2 regions of the Mesorhizobium sp. NZP2077 genome follow, and region 1 is predicted to be linked to the other one. Evidence: riboswitches for the same ligand, from Rfam matches in the RefSeq annotation. Region 1 holds a riboswitch; the other holds the start of a gene.
What was found. A riboswitch is a leader RNA that binds a small molecule or an ion and turns the genes downstream of it on or off. The one in region 1 is predicted to bind thiamine pyrophosphate.
Positions count from the first base shown of each region.

Region 2: linked by a shared signal. The riboswitch ahead of thiB (thiamine ABC transporter substrate binding subunit) and the one ahead of thiC (phosphomethylpyrimidine synthase ThiC) in region 1 are both predicted to bind thiamine pyrophosphate.

Region 1 is NZ_CP051294.1:141,957-145,640, forward strand. It holds gene HGP13_RS36550 (NAD-dependent succinate-semialdehyde dehydrogenase) at 1-632, shown strand, start outside; TPP riboswitch at 1,403-1,519, shown strand; gene thiC (phosphomethylpyrimidine synthase ThiC) at 1,624-3,447, shown strand; gene thiO (glycine oxidase ThiO) at 3,444-3,684, shown strand, end outside.
Region 2 is NZ_CP051293.1:1,291,131-1,294,814, reverse strand. It holds gene thiP (thiamine/thiamine pyrophosphate ABC transporter permease) at 1-908, opposite strand, end outside; gene thiB (thiamine ABC transporter substrate binding subunit) at 917-1,915, opposite strand; TPP riboswitch at 1,959-2,073, opposite strand; gene HGP13_RS06305 (thiamine diphosphokinase) at 2,162-2,821, shown strand; gene HGP13_RS06300 (ABC-F family ATP-binding cassette domain-containing protein) at 2,823-3,684, shown strand, end outside.

The DNA of each region.
Region 1 (3,684 bases):
TCGACGGTGCGATCCAGGCGAAATTCCGCAATGCCGGCCAGACCTGTGTTTCGGCAAATCGCCTTTATGTCCAATCTGGCGTTCACGATGAATTCGTCGACAAATTCGTGCAGCGGGTTCGCCAACTTCAGGTTGGTGACGGTTTCGATCCCGCGGTTGCCATCGGGCCACTGATTGATCAGCATGCTCTGGCCAAGATCGAATCCCATATCGCCGACGCCGTCGAAAAAGGCGGTATTGTTCGATGCGGCGGCAATCGTATCGGCACGAGGGGCACGTTTTTTCAACCAACGGTCCTCACCGGTATTTCCAGCGAGATGACAGTCGCGCAAGAAGAAACATTCGGACCGTTGGCTGCAATCATCAACTTCGACGACGCCGAACAGGTCGTTCACGAGGCCAATGACACGATCTACGGCCTCGCCGCCTACTTTTATGCCTCCAACCTGAAGCGTGTCTGGCGCGTGGCCGAGGCCCTGGAATATGGGATGGTGGGTATCAACACCGGGCGCATGTCCTCCGAAGCCGCGCCCTTTGGCGGCGTGAAGCAGTCAGGCATAGGGCGCGAGGGTTCCCGCCATGGGCTCGAGGACTATCTTGAGATGAAGTACCTCTGCATGGGCGGCATCTGAAGCAATTGACTCAGGCCACGATTTTGTTCGCGCTTTCCTCGCTCAAGTTGTGACGAGAGTGCAAACATCAACGCTGGCGGTATGAGGATTGAGGCTCGGATGGCGGTCGGGCATCAGCCCCCCACTTGCCCGTGTGTGTCGCCACTGACGCCATCTGCCTGCGAGCTCACTGCGCTTTCGCGTGTAGCTCTCGACATAGCCAGCCGTCCAAGGGAAACGACGGACACTTCGCTTCAATCTTGCCAGCCGTCCCTCAAGGCCACTGTTCCGACGGGGGAACAAGCCGGCCCGCCGGGCAGATAAACGGAACCCCGCGTCCGGCGGTTTGAACAGTGTGCCGCCCACTGGATCCGCTCGTTGACGCGCCGCCGAGCAGGTGATCGGCGGCGTATATGCGGTGGCAAACAGCATGGTCCGCGATGGCGGTCCGCTTTTCAATTTCGCTTTCGCCCGATCTCCCCGTCCGCGCCTCAGGGAATGGGTGGATAGCGCTGACGACACGCCGGCACGTCTGGCGTTTTACGCCGGTCCTGTTTCGATGCTCTGGCAGATCATCGGACCGAGCGCCTCAGCTATTCGTTGATCTCGACGCACAGGGCCAATACACCTTTCTCGTTTCTTGCGGGTCCGCAGAAGGCTTTGGCCATTCCTGCCCTGGTCTCCCGCGCGTGGGCCCCGATCCACGAGGTTTCCATCCGCGTTTGATCAACCCGCCGACTCCAGCGTGTCCGAAGGCGCTTGACAAAGCGGCGCCGGCCCGTTCAACTTGATGCATTCACCAGGGGGGTCCCGACAAGGGGCTGAGATACTGCTGGCTTTCGCGGCGCAGTGACCCGTTGAACCTGATCCAGTTCATACTGGCGTAGGGACGGTGCAAGCGCTTTGCGGGAGTCTATGCCCGAAGACCTGTCTCGAGCAGGTCGGCCGAAGCGTCTTTTCATCCTTCCGGCACAGAACTGGGTCTCCAATGCAATGAGCAAAGGAGCCTCAAATGAATGCCTTGACCCCAGCGGTTTCAACGGGACCGCTGCCTGCCTCACGAAAAATCCACAAATCCGGCGTCCTCCATCCACAGATCAGGGTGCCGATGCGCGAAATCTCCGTCCATCCGACGGCGGGCGAACCACCCGTGACGGTCTACGATCCATCTGGCCCATACACCGATCAGACGGTCGAAACGAGCATCGACAAAGGCCTGGCGCGGCTTCGGCACGAATGGATTGCAGCGCGAGGCGATGTCGAAGCTTATGACGGCCGCCATGTCAGGCCGGAAGACAACGGCTTCGCCGTGGGCGAGCGTCTGACGCCGGAATTCCCCGTTCGCAACCGCCCGTTCAAGGGCAAGGCCGGCAAGGCGGTGACCCAGCTTGCCTATGCCCGCGCCGGCATCATCACGCCCGAAATGGAGTTCGTCGCCATCCGCGAGAACCTCGGCCGCGAGATCCTGCACGGCAAGCTGCACCGCGACGGCGAAGCCTTCGGCGCGGAGCTTCCGGATTTCGTCACGCCGGAATTCGTGCGCGACGAGGTGGCGCGCGGGCGCGCGATCATCCCCGCCAACATCAATCATCCCGAGAGCGAGCCGATGATCATCGGCCGCAATTTCCTGGTGAAGATCAATGCCAATATCGGCAATTCCGCCGTCACCTCCTCGATGGCCGAGGAAGTCGAAAAGATGGTGTGGGCGATCCGCTGGGGCGCCGACACGGTGATGGACCTGTCGACCGGTCGCAACATCCACAACATCAGGGAATGGATCGTGCGCAATTCACCGGTGCCGATCGGCACCGTGCCGCTCTATCAGGCGCTCGAAAAGGTCGGAGGCATCGCCGAGGATCTGACTTGGGAAGTCTATCGCGACACGCTGATCGAGCAGGCCGAACAGGGTGTCGACTATTTCACCATCCATGCCGGCGTCAGGCTGCATTACATCCCGCTCACGGTGGAGCGGGTTACCGGCATCGTCAGCCGAGGCGGCTCGATCATGGCGAAGTGGTGCCTGCATCATCACAGGGAGAGCTTCCTCTACGAGCATTTCGAGGAGATCTGCGACATCTGCCGCGCCTATGACGTCTCGTTCTCGCTCGGCGACGGCCTTCGCCCCGGCTCGATCGCCGATGCCAACGACGCCGCGCAATTCGCCGAACTGGAAACGCTTGGCGAACTGACGAAGATCGCCTGGGCCAAGGACTGCCAGGTGATGATCGAAGGGCCTGGCCACGTCCCCATGCACAAGATCAAGCAGAACATGGACAAGCAGCTCGCTGTCTGTGGCGAGGCGCCGTTCTATACGCTGGGGCCGCTGACGACGGACATAGCGCCGGGCTACGACCATATCACATCAGGCATCGGCGCCGCCATGATCGGCTGGTTCGGCACCGCCATGCTTTGCTATGTGACGCCGAAGGAACATCTCGGCCTGCCGGACCGCAACGACGTCAAGATTGGCGTGATCACCTACAAGATAGCCGCGCATGCAGCGGATCTTGCCAAGGGCCATCCGGCGGCGAAAGTCAGGGATGATGCCCTTTCCCGCGCGCGCTTCGAGTTCCGTTGGGAAGATCAGTTCAACCTGTCGCTCGACCCCGAAACGGCGCGCTCGTTCCATGACGAGACCTTGCCGAAGGAGGCGCACAAACTGGCGCATTTCTGCTCCATGTGCGGGCCGAAATTCTGCTCGATGCGCATCTCCCACGACATCCGTGCCGAAGCGCAGAAGGAAGGGATGGCGGCAATGGCGGAAAAATATCGCGATGGCGGCAATCTCTACATGCCGGTGAGCGACACTGCGCCCAAAGGACCAGGGCCGTCATGAGGGTGCTGGTCAAAGGGGCCGGCGTCGCCGGCCTCACGGCGGCCTTCGAGTTGGCCAGACACGGCGCGGCGGTCACTGTCGCCGAAATCGGGACTGGTCTCGGCAGCAACGCATCGTGGTTTGCCGGCGGCATGCTGGCGCCATGGTGCGAGCGCGAGAGCGCCGAGCAGCCGGTGCTCGACCTCGGACGCGGCGCCGCCGACTGGTGGGAGACAGTGCTGCCCGGTCAGGTAACGC
Region 2 (3,684 bases), on a different replicon from region 1:
ACGAACAGCAACGCCAGCACGATGAGCCCGGCGTTCAGCGACGCTTCGGTCCCGTTGACGGAGAGATAGCGGCGCGGCGCCACTGGCAGGTTGCTGTCGCCAACGACATTGGCGCCAAGCCGCGTCAGCGCCAGCACCACCAGCAAGGTCAAGGCGATCTGCAGCAATGTCAGCGTCACCGCACGCGCGGGATCGAAGTCGAATCGAAGCGCCTGATAGATGCCGACCTCCAGCGTCGTCGCGGCCGGTCCGCCGCCGAGTGTCAGCACGATGGTGAAGGAGGTGATGCAGAGCATGAAGACCAGCCCGGCGATCCCGGGCAGAGCGGCGCGCAGCATCGGCCATTCGATCAGCCGGAACGCCGCTCGCGCCCCCATGCCGAGCTGGCTCGCCAGCCGCCATTGGTCCGCGGGAATTGTCTGCAGCGCCTCGAGGAACAGCCGGACGCTGAGCGGCAGGTTGAAGAAGACGTGGGCGACCAGAATGCCGGACAGGCCGTAAATGCCTGGCCACCCCGGGCCGCCAACGGCGCTGAACAAGCCGGCAAAATAGCCGGCGCGGCCATAAAGTGCCAGGATGCCAAGCGCCGCGACGATCGCCGGCAGCGCCAGCGGCACGGCGAAGAGCTGCAGGATGAAGGCGCGGCCAAAGAAGCGCGGATGCCGCGACAGAGCACGCGCAACGAATAGTGCCGGGCCGACCGAAAGCAGCGTCGAAATGATCGCTTGCCAGAGCGTGAAGCGCACGACGCGCAGGAGATAGGGATCGAAGGCTGCCCAGGCGCCCGAAAGGTCGTGGGCGCCTTCGACAAGCAGCCCGGCAAACGCGCCGCCGATCAACAGGGTGATCGCGGCAAGCGCCACGATGCCGGCGCCGACACGAGGATCCGTGGGATGTGCCGGCGCCATCGCGTTGCCTACTTGCTCATCACCGCCAGCCATTCATCCACCCAGGCCTTGCGGTTGGCGGCAACCTCCTCGGGGCTGAACAGCAGCGTCTTGGTCGGCTTGACCAGCTTGTCGAAGGCCGGGTTGAGCGGCTTGTCGGTCTTGCCTGCCGGGAACATCCAGTTGGTCTCCGGGATGGCGTCCTGGAATTTCGGCCCGGTCATGAAGGCCATGAACTTTTCCGCCAGCGGGTTCTTCGCGCCGGTCGTGGTGATGCCGGCGACCTCGATCTGCAGATATTCGCCTTCTTCAAAGGAAGCCGCCTGGTAGCGCTCGGTGTTCTCGGCGACCATGTGATAGGCTGGCGAGGTCGTGTAGGACAGCACCATCGGCGCCTCGCCCTTGGTGAACAGGCCGTAGGCCTCGCTCCAGCCCGGCGTCACGGTCAGCACTTTTGTCTTCAGATTGGCCCAGGCTTCCGGCGCCTTGTCGCCATAGACCGACTTGATCCACAAGAGCAAGCCGAGGCCGGGTGTCGAGGTGCGCGGATCCTGGATGACGATCTTGTCGTCGGCACTGCCTTCGACCAGATCCTTAAGGCTCTTGGGCGGCGTCTTCAGCTTCTGCGTGTCATAGACGACAGCGAAATAGCCGTAGTCGAAGGGAACAAAAGTGTCGTCGGTCCAGCCGCCCGGCACGTTGACATCGCTCACCGCGCCATGCGGGGCAAACAGGCCAGAGGCCTTCGCATCGGCAGTAAGATTGGTGTCGAGGCCGAGCACGATATCGGCCTTTGTCGATGCGCCTTCGAGCTTGACGCGGTTGAGCAGCGCCACGCCATCGGCGACCGAGACAAACTCGACGTCGCAGCCGCATTCGGCCTCGAATTCCTTCTTCACCACCGGGCCGGGACCCCAGTCGGCGGTGAAGCTCTCATAAGTGTAGACAGTGAGCTTGTCCTTGGCCAAGGCCGGCCCGGACAGCGCCACGACCATGGCTGAGACAAGAGCGTATAAAAGCGTGCGCATCGGCGCCTCCTTCGTTCGAATTGAAAGGAATTGAGGCGTCGGACTGTCCGAAACGTCTAATCCCTCCGCCGGTACAAACCGGATCAGGTTCAGCGGGTTGGCGAGATTGCCTCTCAGCCGGTCCGCGAAGATCGCAGCCGGCACCCCGTTAGAGCGTTTCGACACATAGGCCCGGCCGAGGAACCGCGCAAGTGGCAGTTTGCCGGCCTTCCGTTTCCGCTGCCGGGCTGGTACAGGCCACCAGATATGAGCACATTCACCATCCTGCTTGGCGGCGATCTCATCCGCACGCCCCGGCTCGACCGCCAGGTCGAAGGCTCGCGCGTCATCGCCGCCGACGCCGGCATCGGCCATGCGCGGCTGCTCGGCCTTGTGCCTGAGCTGTGGGTGGGCGATTTCGATTCCGTGCCGGCCAATCTGCCGGACGATCTCGCCGCGGTGCCCCGCCAGACCTTTCCGGCGGAAAAGGACAAGACCGACGGCGAACTGGCGATCGCTGCAGCCCTCGACCGCGGCGCGACCCGCCTTGTGCTGGCAGGCGCTTTTGGCGGCAAGCGTGCCGACCACGCCTTCCTGCATCTGGCGCTCGCCCTGCGGCTGGCCGAGGCTGGAAGGGACGTGCTGCTGACCAGCGGCGCCCAGGAAGGCGTGCCCTTGCTGTTGGGAAAGGCCGGGTTCGACTATGCCGACGGCACGCTGTTTTCGATCCTCGGTTTTTCCGAGCTTGCCGGCTTGACCGTCTCCGGCGCCAAATGGCCGCTGAGCGAGGTCGAGGTGGCGTTCGGCTCGTCACTGACCATCTCCAACGAGGTCAAGTTCGACAAGACCGGGGGCCGCCTCGAAATCGCGCTCGGCCACGGCCGCGCACTGCTGCTCGCCCATCCCTATCCCTTGCCTGAAAGCTGACATGGCCCCGCCCCTTCTCAATCTCGACGGGATAAAACTGACCTTCGGCGGCACGCCGCTGCTCGATGGCGCAGCCTTGACGGCTTCGGCCGGTGACAAGATCGCGCTGGTCGGCCGCAACGGGTCGGGCAAGTCGACGCTGCTCAAGATCGCCGCCGGCCTGATCGAGCCGCAGGACGGCGAGGTCTTCCGCCAGCCTTCGGCGACCGTCCGCTATCTGCCGCAGATGCCCGACATGGAGGGTTTTGCCACTGTGCGCGCCTATGTCGAGGCAGGGCTGGGACCCGCCGACGATCCCTACCGCGCCAGCTATCTGATGGAGCATCTCGGCCTGTCCGGCGAAGAGCGGCCGGGCGATCTGTCGGGCGGCGAGGCGAGGCGCGCAGCGCTTGCTCGCGTCATGGCGCCGGAGCCGGACATTCTGCTTCTTGATGAGCCGACTAACCACCTCGATCTGTCGGTCATCGAATGGCTGGAAGAGGAACTCGTCCGCACCTCCTCTGCGCTTATCGTCATCTCGCACGACCGCCGCTTTCTCGAGCGCGTGTCGCGCGCCACCGTCTGGCTCGATCGCGGCCAGACCCGCAGGCTGGACAAGGGCTTTGGCCATTTCGAGGAATGGCGCGACCTGGTGCTGGAAGAAGAAGAGCGCGAGCAGCACAAGCTCGGCCGGCAGATCGTGCGCGAGGAGCACTGGTTGCGTTACGGCGTGACCGCGCGACGCAAGCGCAACATGCGCCGACTCGGCGAATTGCAGACCATGCGCAAGAATTTTCGCGGTCATCGCGGCGCCGAAGGCAACGCCACCATGGTGGCGAGCGACGCGGCCGAATCCGGCAAGCTGGTGATCGAAGCGAAAAACA